One region of the Shinella sp. BE166 genome, then DNA from elsewhere that is predicted to be linked to it. Evidence: riboswitches for the same ligand, from Rfam matches in the RefSeq annotation. Region 1 holds a riboswitch; each other region holds the start of a gene.
What was found. A riboswitch is a leader RNA that binds a small molecule or an ion and turns the genes downstream of it on or off. The one in region 1 is predicted to bind cobalamin.
Positions count from the first base shown of each region.

Region 1 (3,179 bases):
GGAGTTCGAGGTGATGAAATTCGTCGATCCGCCGACCAAGCTCGGCAACCGCCGCGCCTTCAACAAGGCGCTCGCCCGCATCTATTCCAATCCGGACCTGCCGATGCTGTGCGGCGTCGCCGTCGCGGAGGTCGATGCCGACCGTCGCTTCTCACCCGCGCAGATAGAAGCCCTGTCCGAGCATCTCGTGAGCTTTTACGGCGGGCTGATCCGCCAGGTCTTCCCGGCCGGCGAGCTTGCCGTGCGCATCGATGGCCTGCGTTTCGGCTTTCTGTTCCACACCGCCGACGAAAGCGAAGCGACGCGGCTGATCGACCTGCTGCGTGCCGCCTTCCAGACGATGGCGCTGCGCGATCCGCGCACCGGCCGCAACCTCGGCCACCTGACCCTTTCGGCCGGTGTCTGCATGTCGGACCGCGCCGACAGCGCGCTCGACCTGTCGTCCGCCTGCGAGCGGGCGCTTGCGGAGGCTAAGGGCGCGGGCGGTGATCTCGTGATCGTCTACGGCCGCGGTGATGAAGTGCCGGCTGGCAAGGAATGGCTGCTCTATCGGGCCTAGATCGCGCGGATGATCTTGCGGAGCGCCTCGTCGCGCGCGCCGAGCATCAGCACGTTCTTCATGGCAAGGGCCGGGTCGTCCGTGCGAAAAATCACGCCGTTGCCGCGCACTTTGCGATCGATCCGCAGGCGGCCTTCCTCCTCGCCCGGCACGATGGCGACGGCGAAATACATGCGGCCCGGCTTCTGCGAAATGCCGGCGAAGAACTGCTCCTCGTCGCCGATGTCGGCAAAGAAGTTCGCCATGTAGAAGGCCCATTGCACGCTCTCGAATTCGGCAAAGCGCGAATTGGCGACGGTGATGTGGCAATAGCCGAGATGCGGCGTGTTGGCGAGCGTGCGGTGGAAGATCAGCTTTGGAAACTGGATCGAGCGGTGGAAGCTGTTGATGCGGTCGTGGGTGACCGTGCCCGCCCGTTCGAGCTTGCGGCCCGTGCGCTCGGCCACCTCCTGGTAGGTGAGGTAGCGCTTCTCGCTCGGCAGCCAGTCGAGGTTGCGATCGATGCGGCCGGTGCGCAGGAATTCCGTGTGCACGGCGGATTTGGGCGGGTTCGCGCGCTTGTAGGCGACGGCGTCGTAATATCGGAACTTCGTCTGCTGCACCTGGCGAGCACCCCATCCTAGCGCCTTGATCGCTGGGAAGTTTATGCAAACGACGTTAAACAATCCTTTCCGGTCCGCTCCCCATTCCTCGCAGGCAAGGGCACCGGGTCGCAATATGACAAGAGTATGATCGTGGGCAGCAAACTGCCGAGGGGATGGGCACCCTGCCGCAAAGCTAGGCATATCACCCTGACATATATGCAGAAATCTTGCCGCCCCGCTTTTTAACCACGCAAAAATCCTGTCGCCAAATCATGATGGCATGTCGTTTTTCGACATGTCGCGCGACGATTCTTGCGGTTAGATAAGCACACTCAAGGTGCCACGCTCCCGAAAGGAGCCTGGAGAATTGGGAAGCCGGTTAAAATCCGGCGCTGCCCCCGCAACGGTGTTGGAGCAAGACGCGGCATACGTCACTGGACGGGAGGTCTGGGAAGGCGCCGCGACGGTTCGAAGAGGAATGACCCGACAAGGTCATGCCACGCAGAACGCTCCTCAGCCCGGAAACCAGCCTGGAGAAACGATCGTGACTGGCTGCGGCGGGCGGCTGGGAAGCGTGCATTCGGTGCGGTTCGCTGCCCGGATGCCGTCTTCTTCCGTGCGCCTCAGCCCCAATTTAGATTATCCGAGGATCCGGCATGGACATTCGCAGCGACGTGCTCCGCAAGCTCAAGAACCGGCGCGATGGCTACAGCCTCGAGCAGGCCTTCTACATCGACCCCGACCATTACAAGCTCGACATGGAGACGATCTGGTATCGCGACTGGCTGTTCATCGGCCATGATTGCGAGATCCCCAAGGCCGGCAATTATTTCACCGTCCAGGTCGGCGATTATCCCGTCGTCATCACGCGCGACCGCAAGGGCACGGTGCGCGCGCTGCACAATTCCTGTCGCCACCGCGGCTCGCGCGTCTGCAACCAGCAGAAGGGAACGTCGGCAAAACTCGTCTGTCCCTATCACCAGTGGACCTACGAACTCGACGGCTCGCTGCTCTTCGCCCGCCACATGGCGGAGGATTTCGACAAGACGCAGCACAGCCTGAAGCCGATCCACTGCGAGACCGTCGGCGGCTACATCTTCATCTGCCTGGCCGACCAGGCGCCGGATTTCTCCGCCTTCCGCAACCTGGTCGAGCCCTATCTCGCCCGCCATCGTCTCGGCGAAACCAAGGTCGCCTTCGAAAGCACGATCATCGAGAAGGGCAACTGGAAGCTCGTCTGGGAAAACAACCGCGAGTGCTACCACTGCGCCGCCAATCATCCGGAACTCTGCCGCACCTATCCGGAAGCCCCTAGCGCCACCGGCGTGCAGGGCGCCAAGGACGATCCGGTGATCGCCGAGCACTGGGCGAAGTGCGAGGCGGTGGGCCTGCCGAGCGAGTTCAGGATGTCGCCGACGGGCCAGTTCCGCGCCGCGCGCATGCCGCTCATCCAGGACGCCGAGAGCTACACCATGTCCGGTGCGCGCGCCGTCCAGCGCCCGCTGTCGAGCGATGTGCTGGAAAGCCATATCGGCACGCTGCTGCTCTTCCACTATCCGACGACGTGGAACCATGTGCTGGCCGACCACGCCATCACCTTCCGCGTCATCCCGCTCGGCCCCGAGCTGACGCAGGTCACCACCAAGTGGCTCGTCAACAAGGATGCGGTGGAAGGCATCGACTATCGCCTCGACGAGCTCACCCATGTCTGGACCGAGACCAACGACCAGGATCGTCGGATCGTCGAGGAAAATGCCTTCGGCATCCGCTCGCCCGCCTACCAGCCCGGCCCCTATTCGCCGGAGGACGAGGGCGGCGTCATGCAGTTCGTCGAATGGTACGCCAACTTCATGATCGAACGGCTCGACGGCGCCAAAAAGCCGCTCTCGCGGGTGGCCTGACATGACGGTCGCGAGCCATTTCCACCATTTCGACGAACTCCATCCGTGGAACGATCGCCAGCACCTGCTGGAATGCATCGCCGTGACGGCGGAGACGACGGATGTGATGACCTTCACCTTCCGCTCGGATCGCGA
Region 1 is NZ_JBPEHL010000007.1:244,593-247,771, reverse strand. Features, by position in the region: gene J2Y63_RS19375 (diguanylate cyclase domain-containing protein) at 1-559, shown strand, start outside; gene J2Y63_RS19370 (DUF6656 family protein) at 556-1,161, opposite strand; cobalamin riboswitch at 1,462-1,691, shown strand; gene J2Y63_RS19365 (aromatic ring-hydroxylating oxygenase subunit alpha) at 1,800-3,044, shown strand; gene J2Y63_RS19360 (2Fe-2S iron-sulfur cluster-binding protein) at 3,046-3,179, shown strand, end outside.

Region 2 (3,179 bases), on a different contig from region 1:
GCGACCAGGTCGGCGTGTTCCAGTCGCCGGCAACGATGACCGGCGCCTTTTCGAGATCGCCCTTCACGGCGTCGGCGGCTGCCGAGAGATAGTCGTTGCGGTCGCGCCACTGCCAGAGCCGACGCGGCGTCTCCGGGTGGAAGGCATAGAGGAAGATCGGCTTGCCGCCCATGTCGAGCTCCAGCCGAAGCGGCTGCTTGTAGGCGCGCTCCTCGGTGAAGGCGCGCTTCAGCTCCGTCTCCGCCCGGATCGGCAGCGTGGAGAAAACCTTCAGGCTGTCGCGGATGCGGGTGTCGACGCTGCTTTCATAGGCGAACAGGCCTGAGGCGGAAAGCGCCTGCTCCCACCGTGCCGTCGTCTCCTCCAGCACGACGATGTCGGGCTTTTCCCGGCGCAGCAGGTCGATGAAGACGGCGGGGTCCTCGCGGTTGCGCACATAGAGATTGGCTGTCAGCACCTTCAGGCCGCTCTTCGCGGCAGAGGCGCGCGCAGTCGGCACGTCGGCCGCCGGTATGAGGGCGATGGCAAGCCCGGTCAGCGCGATCACGATCGCCTTCAGGCGCCGCGTCACGACGGCCGCAACGACCAACAACGCGCCGGCGGCGACGATATAGGGCCAGGCGAAGGTGAGCAGGTCGACCAGCCAGAACCGGTCCCCGGCAAGCACGACGATGCTGACGGCGAAGAGATAGGCGATGACGCCCGGCAGGACGAGGACACGGTAGGCAAGGGCGATCGGTCCCCGGCGCGGCACTATGGGCATCGACTGTTCCTTCTGCATCACGGGATTCGCGGGAGGCCGATTCCCGTAACGGGAGGTTTGCATGTACCCCGCACATCCCGACGCTGCAATGACATCATGGGCAAGGACTGCACGCTGCGTTAAGTCGCACCATAAATAAAGACATAAAGATTTCTTTATATGACTTGACATTGCCGCCGATATCACGCCAAGTCGCGTCGTCGTGGTTCCCTGGGATGGTCCGTCCGTCCCAGGGCTAAGAGGGAATCCGGTGCGTCGATCCGTCGGCAAAGCCGGGGCTGCCCCCGCAACTGTGAGCGGCGAGTTGCTGTCCAACAATGTCACTGAGGCGAAAGCCTTGGGAAGACGGACAGCGGCGACGACCCGCGAGCCAGGAGACCTGCCAAGGCAACAGAACGTCCACGGGCGGGGTGTCCCGGTGGTTGCTGCATCTCTCCGGCAACGGCAGAGCCTGCACGCGTCCGCTCAACCCATGCCCCCACAAACCAATGGGGTATGACAATGTCCAAACAAACTCTCCCGGTCGCCTCCCTCGGCTTCCCGCGCATCGGCCGCCATCGTGAACTGAAGTTCGCGCTCGAAGGCTTCTGGTCCGGCAAGCTCACGGAGACCGACCTTCTCGAAACGGCGAAAAAACTGCGCGCCGAAAACTGGGCGCTTCAGCGCGACCAGGGCATCACGCGGATTCCCTCCAACGATTTCTCCTTTTACGATCATGTGCTGGATACGGCCGTGATGGTCGGCGCCATTCCCGCCGCCTATGGCTGGGACGGCGGCGACGTACCGCTTTCGCTGTATTTCGCCATGGCACGCGGCAGCGAGCGGGATGGTCCTGCCGATTGCGGCCATGCGCATCACGGCCACGGCGTTCCCGCGCTCGAAATGACCAAATGGTTCGACACGAATTATCACTACATGGTGCCTGAGGTCTCGGAGGATCAGGTGTTCCGCCTCACCACGCAGAAGCCGGTCGCCCACTTCCTGGAGGCCAAGGCGCTCGGCATCCACACGCGCCCGGTCATGCTCGGCCCGGTGACCTTCCTCAAGCTCGCGAAGGCGCGTCCGTCCACCTTCAAGCCGCTCGACCTCCTGGCAAAGCTGCTGCCGGTCTATGAGGAACTGTTCCGCCGTTTGGGCGAGGCAGGCGCGGACTGGGTTCAGGTCGACGAGCCGATCCTTTCGCTCGACCTCACCGAGGGCGAGCGCCATGCCTTCAAACTCGCCTATGAAGGCTTCGCCAAGGCGGCACCCGGCCTGAAGCTGATGCTCACGACCTATTTTGGCGCGCTCGCGGATAATCTTTCGGCTGTTGCCGCCCTGCCGGTCGCCGGCCTCCATGTCGATCTTGCGCGCGCGCCGGACCAGCTCGACGCGGTCGTGCAGACCGTGCGTGCGGACCAGGTCCTGTCGCTCGGCGTGATCGACGGGCGCAACATCTGGCGGGCGGACCTCGCGTCCATCCTCGACCGAATGGCCCCGGTCGTTTCCGCCCGCGGCGCCGATGCGGTCGAAATCGCCGCCGCGTGCTCACTGCTGCATGTGCCGATCGACCTCGATCTCGAAACGGCGCTCGACTCCGACCTCAAGACCTGGCTTGCCTTCGCGACGCAGAAGCTTGGCGAGCTTGCGACGCTCGGCAAGGGCCTTGCACAGGGCAAGGATGCCGCTCGACAAACCCTGGACGACGCTTCGCGGGCCATCGCCGCCCGCGCCGCATCGCCGAAGGTGACCGACCCGCTGGTGCAGGGCCGCATTGCCGGCATCGACGCGGGCATGAAGACGCGCGCGAGCGCCTTCGAAACGCGCCGCCGGATCCAGTCGGCGGCGATCAGGCTGCCGCTGTTCCCGACGACGACGATCGGCTCGTTCCCGCAGACGAGCGACGTTCGCAAGGCGCGCTCCGCCCATGCCAAGGGAATGTTGAGCTACGCGGACTACGAAACCTTCCTGCAGAAGGAAACAGAAACCGCCATCCGCTGGCAGGAGGAGATCGGCCTCGACGTGCTCGTGCACGGCGAATTCGAGCGCAACGACATGGTGCAATATTTCGGCGAGCAATTATCCGGATTCGCTTTCACGCAGCATGCCTGGGTGCAGAGCTACGGCTCGCGCTACGTCCGCCCGCCGATCATCTTCGGCGACGTCTCGCGGCCGAACCCGATGACGGTGCGCTGGTGGCAATATTCGCAGTCCCTCACCGACAAGCCGGTGAAGGGCATGCTGACCGGCCCGGTGACGATCCTCAACTGGTCCTTCGTGCGCGACGATATCGCCCGTAGCGCGACATGCCGACAGATCGCCCTTGCCATCCGCGACGAGGTCGTCGATCTCGAAAAGGCCGGCGCGAAACTGATCCAGATCGACGAGGCAGCCCTTCGCGAAGGCCTGCCGCTCCGCCACAAGGACTGGCAGCACT
Region 2 is NZ_JBPEHL010000002.1:514,307-517,485, forward strand. Features, by position in the region: gene J2Y63_RS06530 (endonuclease/exonuclease/phosphatase family protein) at 1-763, opposite strand, end outside; cobalamin riboswitch at 950-1,164, shown strand; gene metE (5-methyltetrahydropteroyltriglutamate--homocysteine S-methyltransferase) at 1,265-3,179, shown strand, end outside.
Region 2: another riboswitch for cobalamin. It lies ahead of metE (5-methyltetrahydropteroyltriglutamate--homocysteine S-methyltransferase); the one in region 1 lies ahead of J2Y63_RS19365 (aromatic ring-hydroxylating oxygenase subunit alpha).

Region 3 (3,179 bases), on a different contig from region 1:
CCGAAGCCAAGCGCATCGAGACCGAGAAGGCCGCGGCCGAAGAAAAGGCCCGCATCCAGGAAGAGGCCGCCGCCGCGCGCAAGCTTGCGGAAGAAAAGGCCGCGGAAGTGGAGAAGCTGAAGGCCGAAGCGGCACGCGCTGCGGCGGATGCCGAGGCCAAGGCTGCGGAAGCCGCCCGCCTTGCCGAAGAGGCTGAAAAACGCGCCGAAGAGGCTGCTGAAGCCGCAAAGCAGGCGGACACCGACAATGCCGAAGCCGAGGGGGCCGACACCGGCGAAGCCGCGACCGCCACCCGCGAAACCGAGACAAAGGACGCCGAGCGCAAGGACCGCGGCCTCGCCATCGAGCGCGCCGACGACGCGAAGAAGCGCGAGGAAGAGACCTTCGAGAAGGCCGTGCTCGGCGGCACGCAGGAATCGTTCCAGGCCTATCTCGACGAATATCCGAATGGTCGTTTCGTTGGGGATGCCCGCGAACGGCTCGCAGCTCTTGCCGATACCAAGCGCGAGGAGGCCGTGACGCCGAAACAGGAAACCGAGACGGCCATTATCGACACCGAGCGCCAGGCCATCGAGGAGCGGCCGATCGTCGATCCCCGCGAGGCCTATATGGACCGGTCGATTCGCGTGCAGGCCCAGCGTTTCCTGAGCGCGCTCGGCTACAATACCTACGGCGTCGACGGCGTCTTCGGCCCGCGCACCCGCTCGGCGATCGCCGCCTGGCAGGGTTCTTCCGGCTATCGCGCCGATGGCTACCTGTCGCGTCCGCAATACCGCGCGCTGCGGCAGGCCGCGCAATATGCCGAGGCTCGCCAGAACCGCCAACGCCGCTACCAGCAGGACTATGACGTGCTCGAAGGCCCGGTCGACGGGTACTATGAAGAGCGCGAATACCGCGGCGACAGCTACTACAACGATGGCGGCGGTCTGGTGATCATTCCGGGCTATTGAGCGGGCGACGGCGGTTTCAGCACAGGCGATGCCGCTGCCGATCGATTGACTTGCGCGATGCGGAAGCATAATCATCCGGATTATTGGATGGTTCCCGGGTCCGGAAACGGATCGGGGAGTAAATGGGAATGTGACGCGGCGGACCCAAATAGGGCGCTGCAATCACGGCCGACCCCGCGACTGTAGAGTGGCGAGGGACGTTCATCTGGAGGGCAGGATCTGCGTGCGGGAGGAAGCAATGGTGCTTCAGGCCGTGCCGGGGAAACCAGCCGGAAAAGCCACTGGGTGGCATCGCGATAAGCCGGGGCCGGACGCCTCTCTGTCTACGAATCGTCCACCCTTTTGCGATGCTTTTGCCCGGGAAGGTGAGAATGTTCCGCAGGCGTTGAAAAACGCCGGACGCCGCGAGCCAGGAGACCTGCCAGCCGATGAGGGCATTTCGCCCGACCTGGGGAGGGGCTTCCCCAACGCCTGCACGGAGGTTGTCATGGCTGTTTCTTCAACGTCTTCTGTTACCCTTTCCGCAAACGACCGCCTTGTTGCCGGCGTTTTCGCGCTTCTGATCGGCGCTTTCTTGGTGTTCGGCGCGGGCCTCGCGAATTCGGCCGTGCTGCACGACACGGCGCACGACACCCGTCACTCCTACGGCTTTCCCTGCCACTAAGGAGTTTTTGACATGATCGTTCGTTATCTCCTGGCCGCCCTGGTGGCCGGGCTGTTCTCCGGCGTGCTCATGACAGCCGCCCAGGAGGCGCGAGTCGTGCCGCTCATTCTCCATGCGGAGGAATTCGAGGGCGGCGGCGAAACCGCGCCGGCCACCGAAGGCACCACGCCCTCCACCGATGGCGCCACCCAGACGCAGGAGCATTCGTCGCTCGGCGACGTCCTTCTGGATGTGGCTTCGTCCTTCTCGCCGATCTCCGTCGCCTACGCCCATGAGGGCGAAGAGCACGAAGAGGGCGGCATCATGTTCGGCATGAGCCGGTTCTCCGGCACGCTGCTGGCAAACCTCGTGACCGGCTCGGGCTTTGCCCTGCTGCTCGCCGGCTTCAGCCTCGTTTCCGGCCATCCGATCACGGTGGCGAACGGTGCGCTGTGGGGTGCAGCCGGCTGGCTTGCCGTGCACATGCTGCCGGCCATCGGCCTGCCGCCGGAACTTCCGGGCTTCCCGGCCGCCGATCTCGGCGACCGCCAGGTCTGGTGGGTTGCGACCATCGTGCTTTCGGCGGCGGGGCTTTACCTGCTCTTCCTCAAGGACGGCATCGTCGCCAAGATCGCCGGCATCGTGCTGATTGCGGCGCCGCAGGTCTACGGCGCGCCGCAGCCGGGCGACATTTCCAGCAATGTTCCGGCCGTTCTCGGCGCGGAGTTCGCCGTCGCGGCGCTGGCCACGACGCTGTTCTTCTGGATCGTGCTCGGCCTCTCGCTGGGTTTTGCCAACGAGAAGATCGCCAAGGCCGCCTGATATGGCACAGACATCGCCCGGAGCCGTCCTGGTTCTGGGCGGTGCGCGTTCCGGAAAATCCGCTTTTGCCGAAAGGCTGGTCGCCGAGACCGGCCTTTCGCGTCATTACATCGCCACCGGCCGCGCATGGGACGATGAGATGCGCCAGCGCATCGCCAAACACCGCGAGGATCGCGGCGACGGCTGGCAAACCCATGAGGAGCCGCTTGCGCTCGCCGCCCGTATCAGGGGTTTGGCACGAGCGGACCGGGCGATACTCGTCGATTGCCTGACGCTCTGGGTCACCAACCTGATGCTGGAGGAACGCGACATGGCCGCGGAATTTGCCGGCCTCGCGGAAGCGATCGACGGCGCGCCGGGCCGGCTGGTCTTCGTTTCCAACGAGGTCGGCCTCGGCATCGTGCCGGAAAACCGCATGGCGCGCGAATTCCGCGACCATGCCGGGCGGCTCCACCAGCAAGTGGCCGCCCTCGTGCCAGAAGTCTATTTCGTCGCGGCCGGATTGCCGCTGAAAATGAAGGGTTGAGTCATGCTGCAACAGAAAATCCCCGCCACCGTCATCACCGGCTTCCTCGGCGCGGGCAAGACGACGCTGATCCGCAACCTGCTGCAGAACGCCGGCGGAAAACGCATCGCGCTCATCATCAACGAGTTCGGCGATCTCGGCGTGGACGGCGACGTGCTGAAGGGTTGCGGTGCGGAAGCCTGCACCGAGGACGATATCATCGAACTCACCAACGGCTGTATCTGCTGCACCGTCGCGG
Region 3 is NZ_JBPEHL010000006.1:78,005-81,183, forward strand. Features, by position in the region: gene J2Y63_RS16750 (peptidoglycan-binding domain-containing protein) at 1-950, shown strand, start outside; cobalamin riboswitch at 1,022-1,390, shown strand; gene J2Y63_RS16755 (CbtB domain-containing protein) at 1,438-1,614, shown strand; gene J2Y63_RS16760 (CbtA family protein) at 1,627-2,415, shown strand; gene cobU (bifunctional adenosylcobinamide kinase/adenosylcobinamide-phosphate guanylyltransferase) at 2,417-2,941, shown strand; gene cobW (cobalamin biosynthesis protein CobW) at 2,945-3,179, shown strand, end outside.
Region 3: another riboswitch for cobalamin. It lies ahead of J2Y63_RS16755 (CbtB domain-containing protein); the one in region 1 lies ahead of J2Y63_RS19365 (aromatic ring-hydroxylating oxygenase subunit alpha).

Region 4 (3,179 bases), on a different contig from region 1:
ATCCTTGCCCATTTTCGAATAGGACAGGTCGTCGTTGAACTCACTCGCCTCGCTGACCTGCAGGATTTCCGAGCAGAGATTGCTCATGGAGATGCGGCCGGCGATCGGGTTCGCGCGGTTCACCGTGTCCTCGAACATGATGTAGGGATAGCCGCTCTCGAACTGGATTTCGGCGATGACCTGAAAGAAGTCGCGCGCCTTGATCTTCTTCTTCTTGATGCGGGCGTCCTCGACCATCTCGCGGTACTTCTCCGTCACCGAGATTTCGCTGAAGGCGACGCCGTAGACGTGCTCCACGTCATGCGGCGAGAACAGGTACATGTCCTCGTTGTTCTTCGCGAGTTCGAAGGTGATGTCCGGAATGACGACGCCGAGCGACAGCGTCTTGATGCGGATCTTCTCGTCGGCATTTTCGCGCTTGGTGTCGAGGAAGCGCATGATGTCCGGGTGGTGGGCGTTGAGATAGACCGCACCTGCCCCCTGCCGCGCGCCGAGCTGGTTGGCATAGGAGAAGGAATCTTCCAAGAGCTTCATCACCGGGATGACGCCGGAGGACTGGTTCTCGATCTGCTTGATCGGCGCGCCCATCTCGCGAAGGTTGGTCAGCGACAAAGCCACCCCACCGCCGCGCTTGGAAAGCTGGAGCGCCGAATTGATCGAGCGGCCGATGCTCTCCATGTTGTCCTCGATGCGCAGCAGGAAACACGAGACGAGCTCGCCGCGCTGCTTCTTGCCGGCATTGAGGAAGGTCGGCGTCGCCGGCTGGAAACGGCCGGAGATGACCTCGTCGACGAGATCGCGGGCCAGCGCTTCGTTGCCGCGGGCGAGCGCCAGCGCCACCATGCAGACGCGGTCCTCGTAACGCTCCAGATAGCGCTTCCCGTCGAAGGTCTTCAACGTATAGGACGTGTAATATTTGAAGGCGCCGAGGAAGGTCGGGAAGCGGAATTTCTTGTCATAGGCGTGGTCGAACAGATCGCGCACGAAGTTGAACGAATACTGGTCCAGCACCTCCTGCTCGTAATAGCCCTCGGTCACCAGATAATCGAGTTTTTCCCTGAGGTTATGGAAGAACACGGTGTTCTGGTTGACGTGCTGGAGAAAGTACTGCTTGGCCGCCATGCGGTCCTTATCGAGCTGGATTTTTCCGTGCTCGTCGTAGAGATTTAGCATCGCGTTGAGCGCGTGGTAATCCAGCGCCGTGATTTCCGGAACCTTTGCCGGCTTTTCAAGCGTCATCGTGTCCAAAATCGTTCCAATCCGTCTTTGACATTGGCGACGTCCTCCGCGGTGCCCAGAAGCTCGAAGCGGTAGAGATAGGGCACCCCGCATTTGGCGGAGATGACGTCGCCGGCGATACCGAAGGTCGCGCCGAAATTGCTGTTGCCCGCGGCAATCACGCCGCGAAGGTTCGACCGGTTGTCCGCATCGTTGAGGAAGCGGATCACCTGCTTGGGAACGGCGCCTTTCCCGTCCTCGCCGCAATAGGTCGGCACGACGAGCACGAAGGGTGCGGCCGCCTTCAGCGCCTCATCGGCGCGAAGGGGAATGCGGGCGGCGGAAAGGCCGAGCTTTTCGACGAAGCGATGGGTGTTTTCCGACCGCGTGGAAAAATAGACGAGATCGCCCATCGTCCGCGGCTCAGGCGAGCGCGCTGATCATGTCGGGGCGGAAGCCGGCCCAATGCTGCTCGCCGGCAACCACCACCGGAACCTGCCGGTAGCCGAGACCCTGGACGAGCGCGAAGGCGTCGGTGTCCTCCGAAATATCGACGACGCTGTAATCGATGCCCTGGCGGTCGAGCGCGCGGGTGGTCGCGGTGCACTGGACGCAGGCGGGCTTGCTGTAGACGGTGATGGACATTGTTTTCCTCGTGACTTTGCAATTGCGCGTCGGGCAATTGGCATGGGAGATCGTCCGGTCATCCGCCGATGGCCGTGCGATGGACTGGAAATGAATCAGGCAGCCGCAGGCGCGCGGCCGGGACTACCGCCTACTCGCGCGGATATGCTGGAAACTGTATCGACATGGACTTCACCCCGAAGCAATTCATGCGGGGGCCACTCGGGAAACGACAGGGCGGCATCCTTCCGCAACCCATCGTTCGCCTGCCGGGCACCCCGCCCGTGGACGTTCATGCGCGAGGCAGGTCTCCTGGCTTGCGGGTCGGCGCATCCGTTCACCTTCCCAAGGCATTTGCGCCCCAGTGGCTTATCGAACGAACGCTCGCCGCTTACAGTTGCGGGGGCAGCTCCGGATTGACAGGGCCATCATGGCCCCACCGGATTCCCGTCTTAGCTTCCGATCCTCTCGAATCGGAAGAACCTCGAACACAAGATATAGTAGACGAGGTAAAAAATGCGTCAACAACTATGATGTTTGGCCGCAATATCGCTTGGGGATAAGGAAGGCGCATGCCGGAAAATCCGGCACGCCCGCGGCTTACGCCTTGCCGTTCGGCCGGCTGATCTCGTCCAGATACCAGTCGATGTAGCGCAACTCGTTCTGCTCCATCGGCGCGATCGGGCCGGGTACGAAATAATGCGACTGAACGCCCCGCGCCGTGTGCTCGATGATCGCCTTGTCTTCCGCCGTGGTGACCTTCCAGAGCCAGGTGAGCTTTTCGAGGTCGTAATCCGTGCCCTCTTCCGCCTTGCCGTCGACGAGCCAGATCAGCTCCATCTCACAGCTCTGCGCGGTCTTGGGGATGAAGCGGTAGATCATGCCGTGGTCGGGATAACAGACGAGGAAGGTCGTGCCGCCGAGATGGATGGAGGTAACGCCGCCGTCGAAATCGGAGAAACGGCCCATCAGCGGTGCGACCGCCGTGCCGTCCTCGCTGCCGCTCTGCACGCCGTCATAAAGCGCATAGCGGAAGGCATGGATCGCCTCGCGGCCCTCGCGCGACGTCTGCCAATGGTTGCCGGAGCCGACCTCGATGCCGAGCGCGCAGGTGCGCTCCTCCATCGCAGCATTCAGCGCCTCGATCATGTGCAGCGGCTGCTCCAGTGCATGGGTCTGCGAATATTCCGGATGCGCCGGGCCGCAATGGTAACACTCGACATAGTTTTCCACGGCGAGCTTCCAGTTGGCATCGACCGGATAGGTTTCGCGATGCGCGATCTTCGCGCTTGCCCAGCCATATTGCCCGCAGGTCGCATGCAGCAGGCGCTCCACCT
Region 4 is NZ_JBPEHL010000004.1:616,543-619,721, forward strand. Features, by position in the region: gene nrdE (class 1b ribonucleoside-diphosphate reductase subunit alpha) at 1-1,239, opposite strand, end outside; gene nrdI (class Ib ribonucleoside-diphosphate reductase assembly flavoprotein NrdI) at 1,236-1,631, opposite strand; gene nrdH (glutaredoxin-like protein NrdH) at 1,642-1,863, opposite strand; cobalamin riboswitch at 2,128-2,344, opposite strand; gene J2Y63_RS13710 (aromatic ring-hydroxylating oxygenase subunit alpha) at 2,443-3,179, opposite strand, start outside.
Region 4: another riboswitch for cobalamin. It lies ahead of nrdH (glutaredoxin-like protein NrdH); the one in region 1 lies ahead of J2Y63_RS19365 (aromatic ring-hydroxylating oxygenase subunit alpha).